3 regions of the Bradyrhizobium lablabi genome follow, and region 2 is predicted to be linked to each of the others. Evidence: predicted binding sites of a transcription regulator. Region 2 holds the regulator's gene; each other region holds the start of a gene.
What was found. The regulator PhoB, encoded in region 2, activates phosphate uptake and scavenging genes when phosphate is short. The targets are predictions, from matches to a motif close to TGTCATNNANCTGTCAT.
Positions count from the first base shown of each region.

Region 1: the regulator PhoB is predicted to act here: its motif matches at 2,559-2,575, upstream of phnC (phosphonate ABC transporter ATP-binding protein).
Region 3: the regulator PhoB is predicted to act here: its motif matches at 4,012-4,028, upstream of B5526_RS19340 (alkaline phosphatase D family protein).

Region 1 is NZ_LT670844.1:722,204-729,264, reverse strand. Features, by position in the region: gene B5526_RS03490 (DUF1045 domain-containing protein) at 1-603, opposite strand, end outside; gene B5526_RS03485 (alpha-D-ribose 1-methylphosphonate 5-triphosphate diphosphatase) at 610-1,815, opposite strand; gene B5526_RS03480 (chloramphenicol acetyltransferase) at 1,812-2,480, opposite strand; gene phnC (phosphonate ABC transporter ATP-binding protein) at 2,678-3,493, shown strand; gene phnD (phosphonate ABC transporter substrate-binding protein) at 3,562-4,494, shown strand; gene phnE (phosphonate ABC transporter, permease protein PhnE) at 4,562-5,446, shown strand; gene phnE (phosphonate ABC transporter, permease protein PhnE) at 5,443-6,291, shown strand; gene phnF (phosphonate metabolism transcriptional regulator PhnF) at 6,299-7,027, opposite strand.
Region 2 is NZ_LT670844.1:4,818,891-4,825,951, reverse strand. Features, by position in the region: gene B5526_RS22425 (Hsp33 family molecular chaperone) at 1-194, opposite strand, end outside; gene argF (ornithine carbamoyltransferase) at 404-1,342, opposite strand; gene B5526_RS22415 (aspartate aminotransferase family protein) at 1,339-2,550, opposite strand; gene B5526_RS22410 (GcrA family cell cycle regulator) at 2,997-3,506, shown strand; gene phoB (phosphate regulon transcriptional regulator PhoB) at 3,730-4,434, opposite strand; gene phoU (phosphate signaling complex protein PhoU) at 4,612-5,328, opposite strand; gene pstB (phosphate ABC transporter ATP-binding protein PstB) at 5,339-6,160, opposite strand; gene pstA (phosphate ABC transporter permease PstA) at 6,157-7,002, opposite strand; gene pstC (phosphate ABC transporter permease subunit PstC) at 7,007-7,061, opposite strand, start outside.
Region 3 is NZ_LT670844.1:4,145,953-4,153,013, reverse strand. Features, by position in the region: gene B5526_RS19355 (Crp/Fnr family transcriptional regulator) at 1-716, opposite strand, end outside; gene B5526_RS19350 (response regulator) at 872-1,288, shown strand; gene B5526_RS19345 (protein-L-isoaspartate O-methyltransferase family protein) at 1,361-2,221, shown strand; gene B5526_RS19340 (alkaline phosphatase D family protein) at 2,362-3,948, opposite strand; gene B5526_RS19335 (TAXI family TRAP transporter solute-binding subunit) at 4,050-5,399, opposite strand; gene B5526_RS19330 (4a-hydroxytetrahydrobiopterin dehydratase) at 5,688-5,993, shown strand; gene B5526_RS19325 (YkvA family protein) at 6,100-6,474, shown strand; gene B5526_RS19320 (adenylate/guanylate cyclase domain-containing protein) at 6,485-7,061, shown strand, end outside.

The DNA of each region.
Region 1 (7,061 bases), 3.8 Mb from region 2:
GCCGATTTTGGAAAAACGCCCCCGCAGCATCGCCAGGATGGACTCGCGCCGCCCGGCATCGAGCCGCCCCGTCAGCGTCATGTGGAAGCGGAACTCTTCCATCACATAGGGATATCCCCAGCGATCGAGATATTCACGCTGGCGGGGCGTCAACGCTGAAGGATTGCGTCGCTCGCGATCTTCGGCCGTCAGTGGCGCGCGGAATTGATCGAATTCACGCGTGCAATCCGCGGCAAGCTGCTCGAGTCCGGCCGACGGCTCGGAAGGCACAACCGCGATAAAACCGCTGATCGAACCGACCTTAGGCGTAATCACCGGAATAGGCCGCGGCGCGGCGGCGAACGCCTCGCAAGCCAAAACAAGCTCGGCCTCGTTCCTGGCGGCCGAAAGCGGCAGCGGTGCCTTCAGCGTGGCGTGAAAGCCGTATTTTCGCGGATCTTTTGTCAGTTCGCGCCAATCCGGCACGACCTCCGCGATGCCATCCGGAAACGGCAACTCCTCGCCGCTAAAGGCGTCATAGCCGAGCAATTGCGCGCCGAAGCGATCGAGATCGCTGCCGGGCGCGGAGGCATAATAGATCGCATAACGCGGAAAGCTGGCCATATCTCTTCAGAATAGAGCCGCCTCACGCGGCTGCAACCGCCTCGCGCCGGGCGATCGATGGGTCAGGCGGCTCGCATCGGAAAGATGCACCAGACGCCCCGCGGCGATGACGGCGACAATGCGTGGCCGCAGCGGCACTTCGTCGTCAACAAGGACGATGTCGGCGCGGAAACCCTTGGCGAGAATTCCGCGGTCCGCAAGACCCGCCGCCCGGGCCGGCGCCGCCGATATCAGGTCCCACGCTTGCGCGAGCGGCAGCACGCCGTCGACGTCGAGCCGGAACGCCGCGAGCAATGGCGCGGGATAGTAATAGTCGGAGGCGAGGATCGAACAGAGACCCTTTTCGATCATGTCGGCCGCCTTGGTCCAGCCGGTGTGGCTGCCGCCGCGCACCACATTGGGCGCGCCGAACACGATCGCATCGCCGGCCGCAGCCGCCGCGCGCGCGGTTTCCTCGTTGATCGGAAATTCGGCGATGTTGACGCCCATCGCGCGGAAGGCCTCGCGCATCGCTGGACTGTTGTCGTCATGCGACAGCATCCGGACATTTGTATTTCTTGCGGCTTCCGCAAGCCGCGCGATCGACGCCGGAACCTCATCGGCGCGGGAGACTACTCGCTGCACCAGGGAATCGAATTCCTCGTTGGAGATGCCGCAGCGCTCCACCATCTGCGCGCGCTTCCGCGGCCGGGCGGCGCTTGCAACGATGGACTCCATGTGGTCGTTGAAGGCGAACAGATCGATGCGTCCGTCGGACAGCCATTGCGCGATGGCAGGTTCAGCATCGAGATTGTAGGTCTCCTGGCGCAGGTGGAAGCGGGTATCGGCTGCAAGCTGCGGCCTCAGGGTCTCGATCGCCTCGAGCAATTGCCCGGCATTGTCGCCGCTGCGCAGGCCGGGCTCCCAGGACCAGGTGGTGGCGTGATAGACGGTGGTGATGCCGTTGCTGGTCGCCTGCCGGTCGCTGTCGACGAGCGCTACGTCGATCGGAAAATCGACGCCGGGGCGGGGCATCATCTGCCGCTCGAACGCATCGCCATGCAGATCGACGATGCCGGGCAACACCTTCAGGCCGCGCGCGTCAAGGCCGATCGAGGCGCGGCTATGGTCCGGATCGACTGCGCTGATTTCGCCGCCCGCGATCGCAAGCGAGGTTTCGCGAATTTCTCCGCCGAGCAACGCATGGCCGCCCTCGATAAAAATATCCGTCATGATACGGCACTTCGTCGCGGAGTGGCTGGCTGGGTGGGAATGCCCGCCTGCTCGTACTTTGCGAGAAAGTCCTCGATCGCCAGTTTTCGGAAATCGGGCAGGGCCCGGCGCAGCGTTTGGTGGTCCCAGTCCCACCACGCCAGCGCGGCGAGCCGGTTGGTCACGCCCTCCGGAAATCGCCGCCGGATCATTCGCGCCGGATTTCCGGCGACGATGGCGTAGGCCGGAACGTCCTTGGTGACGACGGCGCCGGCCGCGACCACGGCGCCGCTGCCGACGTTGCGCCCCGGCAGTACAATGGCGCCGTGCCCGATCCAGACATCGTGGCCGATATGGACGTGATGGCCCCGCCGCCATTCGAAGAACTCGGCCTCGTCGCTCTCGCCCTCAAAATACGCGCTGGCGCGATAGGTGAAGTGGGCTTGAGAAGCCCGCTGCATCGGATGATTGCCGGGATTGATCCGGGTCATGGCCGCGATCGAGCAGAATTTTCCGATCGTCGTATAGGTGATCTGGGCGTCGTTGACGACATAGGAATAGTCGTCCATCGACACTTCGTGCAGGATCGTGCGGGGGCCTACTTCGCAATAGGCGCCGAGCCTCACCTCATGCAGCTTGGCGGTAGGGTCGATGGTCGGTTCGATCGAAAGCATTTTGCCGGCCATGCGAACTTCCCGCGATAGATCTGATCCAAAGATACTCGTTCAAGGCTGCACGTCATCGATGGGCCCGGTGACAGCAGCATGACATTTGGATGACAGCCAATCAGCGGTGGACATTGGTTGCACTGCAGCGAGGCTGTCACACAACTGTAAAATCCAGACGTTAGCGATGGTGGCAGCTACGCGTCCTGGAGCATTGCATGCTGGTGGTGGAAGGTTTGACGTGCCGTTTCGGCACAAAGGCCGCTGTCGACAATGCTTCTTTTGCCATCGAGCCCGGTGGTTTTGTCGGTGTGATCGGCCGCTCCGGCGCCGGCAAGTCGACCTTGCTGCGGATGATCAATCGGCTGGCACCGCCAACCGAAGGCCGGATCCTTTATAAAGGCGTCGATGTCACGGCCTTGCGCGGCAAGGAGCTGCGGCAATGGCGTGCCCGCTCAGCCATGATCTTTCAGCAGTTCAATCTGGTCGGCCGGCTCGACGTCCTGACCAACGTGCTGATGGGGCGCATTTCGCAAATTCCGTCCTGGCGCTCGCTGGCGCAGCTCTGGCCCGAAGAAGACCTCGCGGTCGCGATGTCGGCGCTCGAGCAGTTCGATATGGCCTCGCTGGCGGCGCAACGCGCCGACCAGCTCTCCGGCGGCCAGCAGCAGCGGGTCGCAATTGCCCGCGCGCTGGTTCAGGAACCCGACATCATCCTCGCCGACGAGCCGATCGCTTCGCTCGATCCCCGCAACACCAAGATCGTGATGGACGCGCTGCTGCGCATCAACAAGCATTTCGGCATCACTGTGATCTGCAACCTGCATTCGCTCGATCTGGCGCGCAGCTATTGCGATCGCCTGATCGGGATGGCGTCAGGCCGGATCGTATTTGATGGCGCACCCGCCACGCTCACCGAACATATCGCGCGCGAGCTGTACGATCTCGAGGCGAATGAAGTCATGGGCGCAACACCCGCCGATTTGCCCGGCGGCTCAACCGTTACGGCTCTCGGCACGGCTGCCGCAGCCTGAGTACCCGCGTCGATAACCACAGCATTCCGCGAAAATACCGCGAGCTTCAACCCAGGAAAGAGGGCGTCATGATCAATCGTCGCATTTTTGTTGCAAGCGCGACGGCGCTGGCATTCACCGCGTCAGCCGCATCCGCGGAGAATTGGAAGACAAAATATCCCGAGATCACTTTTGCGGTGGTCCCAGCGGAGAATGCTTCAGGTGTGACCGAACGCTTCACTCCGTTCGTCGCCTATCTGTCAAAGGAACTCGGCATCAAGGTCAATCTGCGCATCGCCAATGACTACGCGGCGGTTATCGAAGGCCAGCGCGCCGGCAACATCCAGCTCGCTTATTACGGCCCGGCCTCGTTCTCGCGCGCGCGCGTCACCGGGGTCAAGACAGATGCGTTCGTGATCGACGTCAACGCCGACGGCTCCAAGGGTTACTATTCGGTGTTTTATGTTCTCGCCAAGAGCCCGTATCACGAGCTCAACGATCTGAAAGGCAAGAATCTGGGCCTGGTCGATCCGAATTCGACCTCGGGCAACAACATGCCCCGCTTCAAGATGAACCAGATGGGCGTCGACCCCGAGAAATTTTTCTCGCAGGTGGTGTTCACCGGCAGCCATGAGAACGCGGTATTGGCGCTGGCGCAGGGTACCGTCGACGTTGCCGCCAACTGGTGGAACGCGGAAGACGATTCCAACCTGACGCGGATGCTCGCCAAGAACATGGTGAAGAGCAGCGACGGCACGCCGCTGAAGAAGGAAGATTTCCGCATCATCGTGAAATCGGACCTCATCATCAACTCGCCCTATGCCTATCTCAGCGATTTGCCCGAGGACATGAAGGCCGCGATCAAGCAGGCGTTCCTGGATGCTCCAGAGAAGGATAAGGACGCTTTTAAAAAGCTCTCCGACGGCAAGAATCTGCCGTGGCAGCCGATCGCCAACGAAGATTACAACAAGACCATCGAGCTGATTAAGTTCGTCGACAATCTGCGCAAGAAGGCGTCCTGATTGCAGGACATATGGAACCGGAGCCGGGTCGCGACCCGGCTCTTTTGTTTGTCCGGATCCGGATAACATGACGATCGCAGTATCCATTCTTCCGCGCCAGCAACTCGCGGCGCTCAACGCGGCCTATCGCAAGGCGGTCGCGCGCAAGCGCCTGCGCGTCGCGCTGGGCGCGGCGATATTCTTCGCAGCTCTCGTGGTTGCTTCGTTCGGCGCCGAGGTCAATCTGCGGACCTTCTTCACGCATTTTGGAAATTTTGTCAGCTATTTTGACCGCATTCTTACGCTGGAGGACGGCGCGCGGGTCTGGACCAATCTCACCGAATGGCTCTGGGGTTTTAGAAAATGGTCGCTGCTGCTCGGCGAAACCATCCTGATCAGCTATGTCGGCACGTTGTTCGGCGCCGTGCTCGCCTTTGCGCTGAATTTCCTGGCGGCTGAAAATACCTCGCCTTCGGTCTGGTTGCGCGTCATCGTCAAACGCCTGATGGAATTCTGCCGCACCGTTCCCGATATCGTGTTCGCGCTGATCTTTGTCATCGCGTTCGGTCTCGGCCCAATGGCTGGCGTGCTGGCGATCACCATCCATTCGATCGGTGCGCTCGGCAAGCAATTTGCCGAAATGGTCGAGAACGTCGACATGAAGCCGGTCGAAGGGGTGCGATCCACCGGCGCCAGCTGGATCTCCTGCATGCGGTTCGCGGTGCTGCCGCAGGTGGCGGCGGGGTTTGCCAGCTACACGCTGCTGCGCTTTGAAATCAATGTGCGCGGCGCCTCGGTGATGGGTTTTGTCGGCGCCGGCGGCATCGGGCAGGAGCTCGTGGTTGCTATCAGAAAATTCTATTACTCCGATGTCAGCGCGATCCTCCTGATGATCGTTGTTACGGTCTTCGTCATCGATATCGGCACCGGCTGGATCCGCGGTCGTTTGTTCGGCAAGGACCGCCACGCATGAGCAAATTGCCGGTACCGGATTCCGAAGGCCTTCACGCGCGATATCCTGACGTGTTCGACCGGCCGCTATCGGCGCGGCTGGCGACCCCCTTGATGCTCCTTGCAGCCTTTGGGATTTTCGCCTTCGGTCTCGTTCACCTCGACTTCTCGCCGGCGCGGATGCTGGCGGGGTTGCATCAGCTCGGCTGGATCACGATGATGATGATCCCGCCGGATCCGGGCTCTTCGCTGCCGCTTTATCTGAAAGCGCTCGGCGAAACCCTGTCGATCGCGCTATTGGGCACGACGCTTGCCGCCACCTTCGCGCTGCCGGTCAGCCTGCTGGCGGCAAAGAACATCGTGCCCTCAAATATCTTCCGTTTTCCGATCCGCCGTTTCCTCGATTCGATCCGTGGCGTCGATACGCTGATCTGGGCGCTGGTCTGGATCAACGTCGTCGGCCTTGGACCGTTTGCCGGCGTGCTGGCGATCGCGGTGTCGGATTTCGGCGCGTTCGGAAAATTGTTCTCCGAAGCGATCGAGGGCGCGGACAAGAAGCAGGTCGAGGGCATCCGCGCCTCCGGCGGCAATGCGTTGCACGAAATCCGCTTCGGCCTTTTGCCGCAGGTATTGCCTGTGATCGCGGGGCAGGTGCTCTATTTCATCGAATCGAACACGCGCTCGGCCACCATCATCGGTATTGTCGGCGCCGGCGGCATCGGCCTGCAACTGGCCGAGCAAATCCGCGTGCTCGAGTGGCAGAAGGTGTCGTTCCTGATCCTGATGATCCTGGTCGCGGTCGCGGCCATCGACTGGATCTCGAGCAAGCTCCGCTTTGCGATCATCGGGCGGCGCGCGGTCGTCTGACGCGAGCTTAGGTATTCTCGACCAGGAACTCGACGCGCTCGGCGGCAAAGCGGGAGCGCTTGGTCACGAGCGGCTTGTCGTTGATATCGACGTCGGTGGCGTCGACCACGAGAACGGGACGCCCGAGCGCGAGGTCCAGCCGCGCGGCATCGGTCGCGTCGGCAATCGCCGCGGTGATTCGGGTTGATCCCCGGCGATAGTCGCGGATGCCGTAATGCGCCAGCAGCTTGGTCATCGAGCGCGTGCTGCCGAAGACGCGGCCGGCGTCAGGGAAGCTTTCGGCGGAAAGCCAGGTGGTGCTGGTACAGATCGGCGTACGGTCTGCGAGCCGCAGCGCCTCGATCCGAATCAGCCGCGCTCCGGTTTTCAGTCCAAGTTGCCGCGCCAGTTCGCGCGTCGCGACGTCCTCTGAAGCGTCGATCAGTTGCCCATGGGGTTCGCGGCCACCGGCACCAACGATCTCGGAAAACCGCGTCCGCGAGCGCAGGGGATAAGCGAGCTTGGGCGCTTCCACATAGGTGCCGCTGCCGCGCTCGGCGCGCACCAGGCCGCGCTCGGCGAGCGTCGCCAGTGCGCGGCGCACGGTGTGGCGATTGACGCGATAGGTTTCGGCGATCTCCATCTCGCCCGGCAGCTTTTCGCCGGCGGCAAAGCTGCCATTGGCGATGCCACGCTCGATGCCGTCGGCAACCTGGCGCCACAGCGCCACGCCCGAGGCTGCATCCTGCGTGCTCATGGCGCGGAACGCCCAAGGAGGCACATCGGAAAAA
Region 2 (7,061 bases):
AATTTACCGACCGCAGGCGGATAATCGTGCTTGGTCAAGACATCGTCGAGTGCGGGGCCGAGCCGGGTCAGGCGGCCGCGCAGATCGAGCGCCGCGACCTCGAACGGCAGCACCGCATCGTCGACCGGAACCGCCGACGGCGCGCGGATCGGGGTTTGGAGCGAGATTTTCATGTCGGGGGATTGTGCAGTCATGGCGCTTTATCTGGGGTCGGCGGAGGTGAATCGAAAGGGGGTTACGAGGTGCGAGAATATCTCCACGAGCCGTCCCTGTGAAAGCAGGGACCCATAACCACAAATGGCTGTTGTTGCATCGAGCTGCGGCTCCAGCTTTTGCAAATACGCACGGCGGTGGTTATGGGTCCCCGCTTTCGCGGGGACGACGATAGAATTTTGACTAACCGCTACGCCACCGCGTCAAAGCACCAGGCCAAAATGCCCTTTTGCGCGTGCAGGCGATTTTCGGCCTCGTCGAACACCACCGATTGCGGGCCGTCGATCACCTCGTCGGTGACTTCGTCGCCGCGATGGGCAGGCAGGCAATGCATGAACAGCGCATCGGGTCTTGCCAGCGACATCAGCTTGGCGTTGACCTGATAGGGTTTCAGCAAATTATGGCGATGCTCGCCGTCCTTGTCGCCCATCGAAAACCAGGTGTCGGTGACGACGCAATCGGCGCCGCGGACGGCGGATTCCGGATCGTTGCCGAGCACGATCGGGGCTTGAGTGGCCTTGATCCAGTCCTTCATCGCCTTGTTCGGCGCAAGCTGCGGCGGGGTCGCGACGTTCAGGGTGAACTTGAAGCGCTCCGCGGCGTGCGCCCATGACGCCAGCACATTGTTGTCGTCGCCGCTCCACGCCACGGTGCGGCCCGTAATCGGCCCGCGATGCTCCTCGAACGTCATCAGGTCGGCCATCACCTGGCAGGGATGCGAACGCCGCGTCAGCCCGTTGATGACGGGCACGGTGGCGTGCGCGGCAAGCTCCAACAGCGCATCATGGTTGAGGATGCGGATCATGATGGCATCCACGTAACGCGACAAGACCCGCGCGGTGTCGGCGATGGTCTCGCCGCGGCCGAGCTGCATCTCCGCGCCCGTCAGCATGATCGATTCACCGCCGAGCTGGCGCATGCCGACGTCGAACGACACCCGCGTCCGGGTCGAGGGCTTTTCGAAGATCATCGCCAGCGTCTTGCCTTCGAGCGGCTTCTTGGTCTTCGCGCCACCGTTTTTTTGCGCCTTCAGCTTCGCCTTCATGGCGAGGCTTAACTCGAGCATGTTGCGCAATTCCTTGGTCGGAATCTCGTTGAGATCGAGAAAGTGCCGCAGCGCCTTGCTCATTGCCCCGCCGCCTGCTTCAACCGACTGTCGGCAAATTTGGCGCAGGCGTGCTCGAGACATGCCACCGATTCCTCGATCTCCGCCTCGGTGACGATCAAGGGCGGCAGGAACCGCACCACGTTCTCGCCGGCGCCGACCGTGAGCAGCTTTTGCTCGCGCAGCGCGGCCACCAGATCGGTGGACGGCACCACCGCCTTCAGCCCGATCAACAGGCCCTCGCCGCGCACTTCACTGAGCACGCCCGGATAGCGGTCGACCACGGAGGCCAGCTTCTGCTTGAGCAGGAGCGACATCTTCTGCACGTGATCGAAGAAGCCGGGCTTCAGCATCACGTCGAGCACCGCATTGGCGGCGGCGACCGCGAGCGGATTGCCGCCGAAGGTCGAGCCGTGCGAGCCCGGCGTCATGCCGGAGGCGGCTTCCGCGGTCGCAAGACACGCGCCGATCGGAAAGCCGCCGCCGAGCGCCTTTGCCAATGACATCACGTCCGGCGTTACGCCGATGCGCTTATAGGCAAACAGATCGCCGGTGCGGCCTACGCCGGTCTGTACCTCGTCAAACACCAGCAGCAGGCCATTGTCGTCGCAGAGCTGGCGCAACGCCTTGAAGAAGGCGTGCGGCGCGGCGCGCACGCCGCCTTCGCCCTGCAGCGGCTCGATCAAGATGCCCGCGGTGTGCGGACCGGTCGCCTTCTTCACCGCGTCGAGATCGCCGAGCGTCACCTGATCGAAGCCGTCCATCGGCGGCCCAAAGCCCTCGAGATATTTCGGCGAGCCGGTCGCGGCCAATGTCGCCAGCGTCCGTCCGTGAAACGCTGAGTCGAAGGTGATGATGCGATAGCGCTCGGGATGGCCTTTGGCGGCGTGAAATTTGCGCGTGACCTTGATCGCGCACTCCATCGCCTCCGCGCCGGAATTGGCGAAGAACACGAAATCCGCAAAGCTCTGTTCGCACAGCCGCGCGGCGAGCCGCTCGCCGTCCGGGCTCTTGAACAGGTTCGACATGTGCCAGAGTTTTGTCGCCTGCTCCTGGAGTGCTGCGACCAGATGCGGGTGGCAATGGCCGAGCGCGTTGACCGCGACGCCGCTCGTGAAATCGAGATAGCGCTCGCCATTGGTGGCGGTCAGCCAACACCCTTCGCCGCGCTCGAAACCGAGATCGGCCCTGGCGAAAACGGGAAGCAGATGCGACGTGGCGCTCTGGGTCATGGCAATCACTTGAAAGTTAGGCCCGGCCGCGGTGCGCGCATTGGCGCGATCGCATCGACCGCCAGACGGAAAACAAAACGTGCCGCCTTTTCGGGGCGGCACGTGGCAAGCATTCTATGCCCGCGGCGAACTGTGTCAACCGGTCGCCCCCGTATTCTTCCGGTGTCGCGGAAAGGGCGCATTGCAATGCTTAGCTGACGGAACATGTGGACGCACCCACGCGGACTCTTGCGCCGGAGTCACGCCATATTGTAGCTTCTGGGACGTCGGGTACGACATCTCGTGCGGCAGTTCTGATCCTAAGTCCTAAGTGTTCGGCGTACACGTTCGGGCGCGCTTTCCGCGCCCGGCGAGGGCTAAGGGATTCTGCCGGCTGGGATTTTTGACAGATTGGCACCGCAGCGCTGCCCCAAGATCGGCCGGCGCGACGCGAAGGAAAGAGTGCGATGACGGTATTGACCTGGTCTGACGATCGCGTCGAGCAACTGAAGAAACTCTGGGAGTCCGGGCTTTCGGCCAGCCAGATTGCCGCCGAGCTTGGAAATGTGACGCGCAATGCCGTGATCGGCAAAGTGCACCGGCTGGGGCTTTCCGGCCGCGCCAAGAGCCCCGCCTCGGCGGCGCCGCGTCCGCGCAAAGCCCGCCCCGCCCAGCACATGATGCGGGTAGCGCGTCCGGTCTCGCGCGGCAACACGGCGCTGGCGCATGCGTTCGAGGTCGAGCTCGAGGCCGATCCGATCGCCTTCGACAACGTGGTGCCGATCAGCCAGCGGCTGTCGCTGCTGGAATTGAACGAGGCCACCTGCCACTGGCCGATCGGCGACCCGGCCAGCGCGGAATTCTTCTTCTGCGGCGGCAAGGCGCTCTCGAGCCTGCCCTATTGCGCGCACCACTCGCGGATCGCCTATCAGCCGGCAGGCGACCGCCGCCGCCAGCCGCCGAAGCCGGCGCGGTAAAGGGCGCGTGCAGACAACGCGCTAAGTCTGCTCCCTCGCCCCGCCCTTGCGGGGAGAGGGTTGGGGTGAGGGGCTCTATCGTCGTCTTCGAACGTTCGTGATGAATGAAGCGCCGTGCCTCGCCCCTCACCCGAAATTCCCGCTCCGCGCGAATTTCGACCTCTCCCCGTAAAGAACGGGGAGAGGTAAGGAAGTCGCCGCTGGCGACAGCATGCGAGGCCGCTTACTCCGCCGCTTTCGCGAACCGGTCATCCAGCGCGTAGCCGGCGCCGCGGACGGTGCGGATCGGGTCCTGCTCGCGGCCGGGGTTGAGCAGTTTGCGCAAGCGCCCGATATGCACGTCGACGGTGCGCTCGTCGATATAGATGTCGCGGCCCCAGACTGAATCGAGCAATTGCTCGCGGCTGAACACCCTCCCCGGATGCTCGAGGAAGAATTCCAGGAGGCGATACTCGGTCGGGCCGAGATCGATCGGCCGGCCCGAGCGGGCGACGCGGCGTTTCTCGCGGTCGAGCTCGATGTCGCCGTAACTTAACACGGTGGCGAGCCGTTCGGGGCTGGCGCGGCGCAACAGGCCCTTCACCCGCGCCAATAATTCCGGCACCGAAAACGGCTTGACGATGTAATCGTCGGCGCCGGTGGCAAGCCCCCGGACCCGTTCGCTTTCCTCCCCGCGCGCGGTCAGCATGATGATCGGCAGCGACCGCGTCTCCGGCCGCGCCCGCAAGCGGCGGCACAATTCGATGCCGGACAGGCCCGGCAGCATCCAATCGAGCACGATCAGGTCGGGAACGCGTTCCTTCAGCCTGGTGTCGGCATCGTCGCCACGGCCGACTGTCTCTACATCATAGCCTTCGGCGTCGAGGTTGTAACGCAACAGCGTGGTCAGAGCTTCCTCGTCTTCCACCACCAGAATGCGCGCGCTCATTATGCCCAGCCTTCTCTTTTGTTTGACGCGTTTTGTTCACGTGCTCAAAAAACGCTTCGTTTGGTTTGACGCGTTTTCTTCACGCTAACCAGATGCACTTCGCTCGAAAACGCTACTCTTGGTTTGACGCGTTTTCTTCACGCGAACCGGATCTAGTTCGCTCGAAAACGCTGCGTTCTAATTTCCAGGTACTGTCGTGGCAAAGGTCGTCATGTCGCCCTTCGGGCGCTTGTCGAGGATCTGCTGACCCTCGATCATGTAGAACACGGTTTCCGCGATATTGGTGGCGTGATCGCCGATCCGCTCGATGTTCTTGGCGCAGAACATCAGATGGATGCAGAACGAGATGTTGCGCGGATCTTCCATCATGTAGGTCAGGAGCTCGCGGAACAGCGAGGTGCAGATGGCGTCGACTTCCTCGTCGCCCTTCCACACCGACATCGCCGCGGGCAGATCGTGCGCCGCATAGGCGTCGAGCACGGATTTGACCTGCGACTGCACCAGGTCGGTCATGTGCTCGAGCCCGCGGATCAGTTTGAGCGGCTGGAAATCGCTCTCCAGCGCGGCGACCCGCTTGCCCATGTTCTTGGCGAGGTCGCCGATCCGCTCGAGATCGGTCGCGACCCGCATCGCGCCGACGATCTCGCGCAAATCGACCGCCATCGGCTGGCGCCGCGCGATCGTCAGTACCGCGCGTTCCTCGATCACCCGCTGCAGGTTGTCGATTTCGGCGTCGGCGGCGACGACGCGTTGGCCGAGCGCGACGTCGCGGCGGATCAGCGCATCGACGGATTCGACGATCATGCGCTCGGCAAGTCCGCCCATCTCCGCGACCAGCCGGGTCAATTCCTGCAGGTCGCTGTCGAACGCCTTGGCGGTATGTTCAGAAGCCATATTGCTCTCCTCAGCCGAACCGGCCGGTGATGTAGTCCTGGGTGCGTCGATCGCTGGGCGAGGTGAAGATCTTGTTGGTCTCGTCGAACTCGATCAGCTCGCCGAGATACATGAACGCGGTCTTGTCGGAGACGCGCGCGGCCTGCTGCATGTTGTGGGTGACGATAGCGATCGTGTAATCTTCCGCCAGTTCCTGGATCAGTTCCTCGACCTTGGCGGTCGAGATCGGATCGAGCGCCGAGCAGGGCTCGTCGAACAGGATCACCTCGGGCCGCACCGCAACGGTGCGGGCGATGCAAAGCCGCTGCTGCTGGCCGCCGGACAGGCTTAAGCCCGAGGCGTTCAGCTTGTCCTTGACCTCGTTCCACAAAGCGCCGCCGCGCAGCGCCTTTTCGACCCGGCCATCCATCTCGGATTTTGATATTTTCTCGTAGAGGCGGATGCCGAAGGCGATGTTCTCATAGATCGTCATCGGAAACGGCGTCGGCTTCTGGAACACCATGCCGACGCGGGCGCGCAACAGATTGAGGTCGAGCTTGGAATCCAGGATATTGGTCTGGTCCAGCATCAACTGGCCGGTGGCGCGCTGGCCCGGATAGAGGTCGTACATCCGGTTGAAGATCCGCAGCAAGGTCGATTTGCCGCAGCCGGACGGTCCGATGAACGCGGTGACGCGATTGGCGCCGAGCGTCAGGTTGATGTTCTTCAGCGCGTGGTGCTCGCCGTAATAAAAGTTCAGGCCGCGCGCCGTCACCTTGGCCGGGGCCTCGGGCAACGCCACGGCCGGAACCGACCCACTCGCGGCACTCACTGATACAGACAGGTCATTCATTTTGGTGTCCTCTCGGCGCCAAGAATACGCGCGCCAATATTCAAGGCGAGTACGGTCAGGGTGATGAGCAGGGCCCCACTCCAGGCCAACTGCTTCCAGTACGCATAGGGGCTCTGCACGAAGTTGTTGATGGTCACCGGCAGGTTGGCCATCGTCTTGGTCAGGCTTAGGCTGAAGAACTGATTGGAGAGCGCGGTAAACAACAGCGGCGCGGTTTCGCCGGCGACGCGGGCGGTCGCCAGCAGCACGCCGGTGATCAGACCCGATCGGGCGGCACGATAAGCGATCCGCTTGATCACGAGCGAGCGCGGCAGCCCAAGCGCGGAGGCCGCTTCGCGCAGCGGATTGGGCACCAGCAGCAGCATGTCCTCGGTGGTCCGCAGCACCACGGGAATGACGATCACGGCGAGCGCCAGCGAGCCGGCCAAGGCCGAGAACCCGCCCATCGGCACCACCACCGCGCCATAGATGAACAGGCCGATGATGATCGACGGCGCGCTCAGGAGAATGTCGTTGATGAAGCGGATCACCGAAGTCAGGCGGTCGTTGCGGCCGTATTCGGCGAGATAAGTGCCGGCGAACAGGCCGAGCGGCGCGCCGATGCCGACCCCGATCACCGTCATGATGATGGAGCCTGTGATGGCGTTCAGGAGCCCGCCTTCGGTGGAGCCCGGCGGCGGGGTATTCTCGGTGAACAACTGAACGCTCAGCCCGGCGAAACCGTTGAACAACAGCGTGAACAGGATCAATGCCAGCCAGGTAACGCCGAACAGAGCGGCGCCGAAGCAAAGGGCTCGGATGACGATGTCGGTGCGGCGCCGGCGGACGTAAATCGGGTTCATGAGCTTAGTTCCCGGCTTTCGTTTCCAGATGCTGCAGCATCATCCGCGCCGCGGCCAGC
Region 3 (7,061 bases), 670 kb from region 2:
TCGAAGTGGTTTTTCACCGATTCGTTGCAAAGACAGGCCCGCGCCCGCAGCGCCTCAGGGTTGCGCACCAGGATTGAGCCGCGGCGGGTCTCCAAAACCCTTTCCGCCTTGAACGTCTGAATCACCCGGCTGGCATAGCTGCGGCCGACCCCGAGCAGGGTCGCAAGCTGCTCATGCGTGAGCGGCACGACATTGTCGCCATCGGTACGCTCCATCGCCGAGACGATCCATTTCGCCGTGCGCTGTTCGATCGAATGGATCGCATTGCACGCGGTCGATTGGAACATCTGGGCCAGCATGCAGTCGGCATAGCGCGCGAACACGTTGCGCAGTGTCGCCGATTTTGCTTTCGCCGCATCCAATTTGCCGACATGCAGCCGCATGAAGGGTCCGCGGAACTTGACCATGATGCGGGTATAGGCCGGCAGATACCCCTGGCTGACGATGCCGCCGACCGCACCCTCGCGGCCGACCAGAATGGTCTCGACATCGCGGCCGTCCTCGTTGGCAACGAGGTAGGAAGCGAGCGCGGGGCCACAGGGAAAGTGGACGATCTCGACATCGTCGCCGGGATTATAAAGAAGCTCGTTAGGCCCGGCCTCTTGCGGCGAAAGATGCGGTGCAATCAGCACGTAATCGCTGGCGCTGAGCCGCCGCAACAGGTTGTTGTAGGGGCGCTCGACGGCTTCAGGAACGTTGTCGCGTCGCACGTCCATTTCGAAGGGCTCCCATGCGCTCCCGTAATATCAGGCCATTTCCGATTCTTATGTCCACAAGTGCACAGACAACGCCATCGCAGCGTGATGGTTTCGTCATCGGAACCGGGCCGGTGCGCCTGCAAGGCGCGTGGGATTGTTGGGCTAGGACCCCGATGCAAAGCGAGATCATGGAAACCGCCTCTCCCGATGGACTCTCCGGCCTCCCCGAGGACGTTTTGATCGTCGAGGATGACCCGATCATCGCGCTCGATTTCGAGGAGACGATTCTCGGCTTCGGCGTGAAAACCGTGCGCTCCGCGGGAACCGTGGCCACGGCGCTTGATACGATCGCCGATCGCGCCCCGGATTTTGCGCTGCTGGATGTCGGGCTGATCCGCGAAAAGAGCTTTGCGATCGCCGAGCGCCTCGACGCGCTGAAAATCCCGTTCGTCTTCGTCACCGGATATTCCGCCGAGGTCATGCTTCCCCCGGCGTTCGCGGACCGGCCGAGGCTGCCCAAACCCTATTCGAGCGACGCGTTGCGGGCATTGTTGAAACGCCAATCCAGCGGCGGCAAAACCACGCGATGACCTTTTGGACCTATTGCGGGCGCGATTGTTTGATATCCTTTGAGATAACGAAGTCCCGCCGCGGTCGACGCCATGCCGAGGAAAAGCAAAGCCGGTCTCGAAGAGATCAGGGGTTTCTTCGCGACCATGATGGCGGTCGCAAGCGGCTCGACCGATCCGCGATTTGAGCGGGCGTTTGAACTGGTCCGCCGCGAGGCGTTTGTCGGGCCCGGGCCGTGGCATATCAACATCTACCAGCGCAGCGTCGAGACCCCGAGCGCCGACCCGGTGTTTCTTTATCAAAACGTACTGGTCCGGCTCGATGCGGCGAAGGGCATCAACAATGGCGAGCCCTTCCTGCATGCGGCGTGGATGGGTGCGGTGGAGCCGAAGCCGGGCGAAGCGGTCTGCCATATCGGCGCAGGCACCGGATATTACACGGCGATCCTGTCGGTGCTGACGCTGCCCGGCGGCGTGGTGCGTGCCTTCGAGATCGATGAGGGATTGGCGCACAAGGCGCGGGAAAATCTGCAGCCGTTCGAGGGTGTGTCCATCATCCAGGGTGATGCGACGCGCCTGCCGCTGCCGCCGTCGGACCTGATCTACGTCAACGCCGGCGTGGTGACGCCGCCGCCGTCGTGGCTCAAGGCGTTGCGTCCGCAAGGCCGCCTGATTTTCCCGTGGCGGCCGTCGCCGGCCGTTGGCCTCGCGATCATCGTCTCGCGGTGTGATGCCGGTTTCAGCGTAAAACCGCTGATGGCGTCGTATTTCATTCCCTGTGTCGGAGCCGCGGATGCCGGGGAATGCGAAAAGATCCCCGACAATGGCGAGGCATGGTCGGCGCGGTCATTGTGGTTGACCGCCGACCGCGAGCCCGATGACACCGCGGTCGCCATTTGCGGGGAGTTGTGGTTTTCCTCGGATGAGATTTCGGCCGAGGCGGGCGGATCGTAATTGGACCATCCATGGCCTCGTGGTTCGAGACGCGCGGCGTTGCCGCGCTCCTCACCAAGAGGGTCTAGACCCTCATCCTGAGGAGCGGCCTCTTGGCCGCGTCTCGAAGGATGAGGCTACGGCACTGGAAAGCCGCGACGCTAACCGAGCTTCGGATCGAGCGTCGTCGACCACAGCGCGACGTCGGCGCGGTCGCGCAAGGTCACCGTCATCTGTCCGGATGCGCCCTCGATCTTGACGTGACCGAAGAACTGCATGCCGGCGGATGGCGGCAGGTTCTGCTTGTCGAGGCCCGGGGCCTTGATGAACTTCACTTCGGGCCCAAAGGTGTTGTCGAGTTCGTTCGGTCCGAAGGTTCCGGCATGCAGCGGGCCGGAGACGAATTCCCAGAACGGGTCGAATTCCTGGAATTGCGCCTTGTCGGGATTGTAGTAATGCGCGGCCGCATAGTGCACGTCCGCCGTCAGCCATACCGTATTGGTGACGCCCGAGGTCTTGATGAAGCGCAGGATGTCGGCGATTTCGAGTTCGCGGCCGCGCGGCGGGCCATCGCCCTGGGCAAACGCTTCCGAACCTTTTTTGTTGGCCGCATCGTCATAGACGATCAGGCTGAGCGGCATGTCGGAGGCGATCACCTTCCAGGTGGCGCGCGAGTTCAACAAAGCGCGCTTGAGCCACAACAACTGATCGGGCCCGATGAAATAGCTCTCGGGACCATAGGTGGTTTGCAGGTTCGGTCCATTGGGGCCGCGATAGCTGCGCTCGTCCAGCATGAAGACGTCGAGATGCGGGCCGTAGCTCAGGGTGCGATAGACCCGGCCCGGCTCGACGATGCTTTCGCGCATCGGATACATCTCGTGGAACGCGCGGCCCGCGCGCGCGGCCAGCAATGAGATGTCACGAACCTTGTAGGCCGCCGGAATCTCCTTCGACGCCGACCAGTTGTTCATGACTTCGTGATCGTCCCACTGCACGAAGATCGGCACCTCGGCGTTGAAGGCGCGCACATTGTCGTCGAGCAGATTGTATTTGTGCGCGGCGCGGAACTCGTCGAGCGTCTCGGCGACTTTTGCCTTTTCAGGGATGGTGAGGTTCTTCCAGATTTTGCCGTCAGGCAGTTTCACCTCGGCTGGAATGACGCCGTCGGCATAGATGGTGTCGCCGGAATGCAGCAGGAAATCAGGCTTGTGCTTGCGCATGGTGGCGTAGGTGACCATGCCGCCATCGTCGGGATTGATGCCCCAGCCCTGGCCGGCGACGTCGCCGCCCCAGACGAAGCTGACATCGCGCTTGTCGCTCGGGGCGGTTCGGAAGCGGCCGACCACCTGATCGCTGGAAATATCGGGATGCGACAGGTCACGGAATTTGACGCGATAAAAAATGTCCTGTCCGCCCGGCAGGTTTTCCAACAACATTTTTGCGGTGAAGTCGGTCTCGGGGAGGGCTGCGATCGGCGGCAAGGCCCGCGCATTTGCAAACGATTCGGTGGTTGAAACCTCAACCATCATTTGCGACGGCCGGTCCACGCGCGCCCACACCACCCCGCCATCGGCGCCGACATCGCCGGATTGCACGCCATGGGTGATCACCGGCCGGTCGGCGGCGCGGCTGAGATAGGGCATCGCGATGACGCCCAATGCGCCGGCGCCGGCCGTGGCAAGAAAACGCCGGCGGGAAAGGATGTTGCCGGTTTTGCGAGGGATTCTGCGGGGAAATTTGGTCGTCATGCAAGCCTCCTTGGATCGGCCGACAGGGTGCGCTGAAGGCGCTGACAGACCTAGGAAGATTGTGTGACGGCGCGATTACAGGGGATGACGGGGATAGCTGCTCACAAAGTGCCGGTCGCGCGGAATTGTGCGCCGGCCCGTTGCAGGTTTTGCGGCACACTCGTCAGGAGTGCCCTGCGGTCGGCCACCGCATGGTGGAATTGATCGAGCGCGATGTTGAAGGCGGTCAGCGCCCCCTCCCGGATGGCGCCGTCCTCGAAGCAGTGCAGGGTATCGCGCAGGATGTCATCCGCCTCGCTCTGCATCTGGTCGAGCTCGTCGATGGAATCGCTGCGGCGGGCCCTCGCCAGCATTTCCAGCAGGCGCTCGCGCAGCGAGGAGTTGTTGTTGCGCTCGTCCTTCTTCAGATAGCCCGCGAACCAGGCGCCGGCGGAGCCCATCGCCGACAGCCCCATCAGCCCCCACCAGATGAAATCGCTGTAGCGGTCGAGGAAGGTCTTTTCCTCGCCGTCGACAAAGGCAGCTGCGCCCGGATGCACCGGGATCACGGCGTCCTTGTCGGTGTCCGGGGTCTCGATTTTCGCGGCCAGCGGGTATTCCGCCATCAGCTGCTGCCGGACCGCGAACAACTGCCGGGTGAAAGCGGCAATGGTCGCTTCCGAAAGCCCTTTGCGCGCGACGATATGGTGGGAAAAGCTGATCGTCTTCACGTCGTCGTCGGGTTTGTCGGGCGATCCGCCAAAGGCGCGGGCGGGAATTTCGGCGGCCTCGTAAACCGGATGGTTTGTCGCAATCGCCTCGTTCGAATCGATCGCGAGGAAGGTCGGCGTGCCGCCGTCGCGCGTCGATGCGTTGATCGCATCCGCGGTGATCTTGCTGTTGACTGGCCCCGCGGCCAGATAGGCATCCGCCTTCTGGTTGCGAATCGCATCGGCGGCGTCGGCGGCGGGGAACTGGAAGATCTCGACCTTATTCGGATCGACGCCATATTGCTGCAGGATCACCTTGAGCAAATTGACATTGGCCTGGGTGCGCCCGAGGACACCGATGCGGCGTCCGGAGAGCTGCGCGATCTTGGTGATCTTCGGACCGGCTTTCTTACCCTTGCCTTTGGCGGGTGGAGGCACCCACAACACCGCGACGTTCTTGCGCAAGGTCGCCACGGCCTGGGCATTTTTCGGCACCTCGAGATCGCCTCGGATGATGGCGAGATCGGCCTTGCCGTCGGCAAGCACTTGCGAGCTTGTGGCCGAGCCATCGGTCTGGATCGGATGCAGCCGGACATAGCCATGGGTCTGGTTAAAGGCCTGCGTCAGCGCCTGCACCACCTTGATGTCATCAGAGTTCGCAGGTCCGACCGCGATCCGCAGCGTCACCGGCCGCATGGCAAAATAGTAACCGCCGGCCAGCGAGCCGATGATAGCGAGGACGCCTGCCAGCGTAACGAACATCGCCCGCCGCTGCGTCCGGCGCGGCGACGGCGCGACCGGCGCCTCGACAAGGTCGAAGCCTCCGGTCATCGATCTGGCGAACAATCGTTTGAGGCTCAATTTCATCTTGCCGGTGCGTTTAGCGCCAAATTGTAGCAAATTCCCTGCAGGCAGGGGGTTACATCTGCGTCATGGTTACCGGCGCGCTTTGCCGGAGCCCCGGCACGGCTTTGCCGACCCTATTTTTGGCATGGACCCCGGGGATGCCGGTCGGTGTTAGGATAAGGTAAGGGATAAACGGAGGCGACCATGGTGGAACGGCTGTCGGCGGAGGCGCGCAAATCGGCCCTGAAGGGCCTGTCCGGATGGGCCGAGACGCCCGGCCGCGAGGCGATCGCGCGAATCTTCGTTTTCAAGGATTTCAACGAAGCGTTCGGCTTCATGTCGCGTGCCGCTTTGGTGGCCGAAAAGAACGATCACCATCCGGAATGGCGCAATGTTTACAAGACCGTGGAGGTGGTTCTGGCGACCCACGACGCGTCCGGCGTCACCGCGCGCGATATCGAGCTTGCCAAGGCCATGAACGCGATCGCAAGCCAGTTCGGCGTGACCTGATCCCGCCCCCCCCCCGGCGCTACCTTGCGGCAGATGGGCAAAATCCCCAGCTTGAGGGGCGCCCGCGGGCCACGATCCCCCCACAGGCGTTTTAGGAGCCAAGGCGATGATCTCAGAACATACCGTGGGTTTTGAGCCGGCCGATGAGCTGGCAAAGGACCGCGAAAGCGTGCGCCGGCGCTTCTGGATCAAGCTGAAGCGGGTGCTGGCCAGGATTCCGTTCGCCGAGGATTTGCTCGCGGCGTATTATTGCGCGTTCGACAAACAGACGCCGCGCCACGTGCAGGCGGCGCTGATGGGCGCCATCGCCTACTTCATCCTGCCGTTCGATTTCATCCCGGATATGCTGCCGGTGCTCGGCTTCACCGACGATGCCGCCGTGCTCGCGACCGCGATCCGCCTGGTTGCGAACCACATCACGCCGGAGCATCGCGAGGCGGCCCGCGCCGCGCTGAAGCGCGGGATCGAGCGGGAGAGTTGAGCAGGCCATCGTGTTGAAGGCTTTCGCCCGAGACGAAACCCATCCGGTGATCCGCTGGCTGATGACGGATGCCCGCAGGCTCACCGATCCAAGCGAATTTCTCGGATCGTTTGCGCTTGAGCTGCGCGCGGCCGGCGTGGACGTCTCGCGGATCACCACCGGCGTCCCGATCCTGCATCCGCAGATTTTTTCCTTCAGCGGCCTGTGGCAGCTCGGCAAGGGCACTTCCGAGCGTCTGTACCGTACCGACCCGGGCGTCGCAGCGGTCCTGTCAAACAGCCCGATCGGCATCGCCTACCAGGGCGGCGGCCCGGTGCGCTGCGATCTCACCGCGCCGCCGCAAGAGGGAGAATTCGCTGTTCTCGCCGACCTGCGCCGCGAAGGTCTTGCCGATTATGTCGTGTATTCGGTTCCGTTCGCCGATGGCAGCCACAAGGCGCTTTCGCTCGCCACCGCGCGCCGTAGCGGATTCGATGCCGACGAACTCGCGCTGTTTGCCGCCATGATCCCTGCGGTCGCCTTCAATCTCGAAGTGCAGGCGCTGCGCCGTACCGCGCGCACGCTATTGGATACTTATGTCGGCGCGC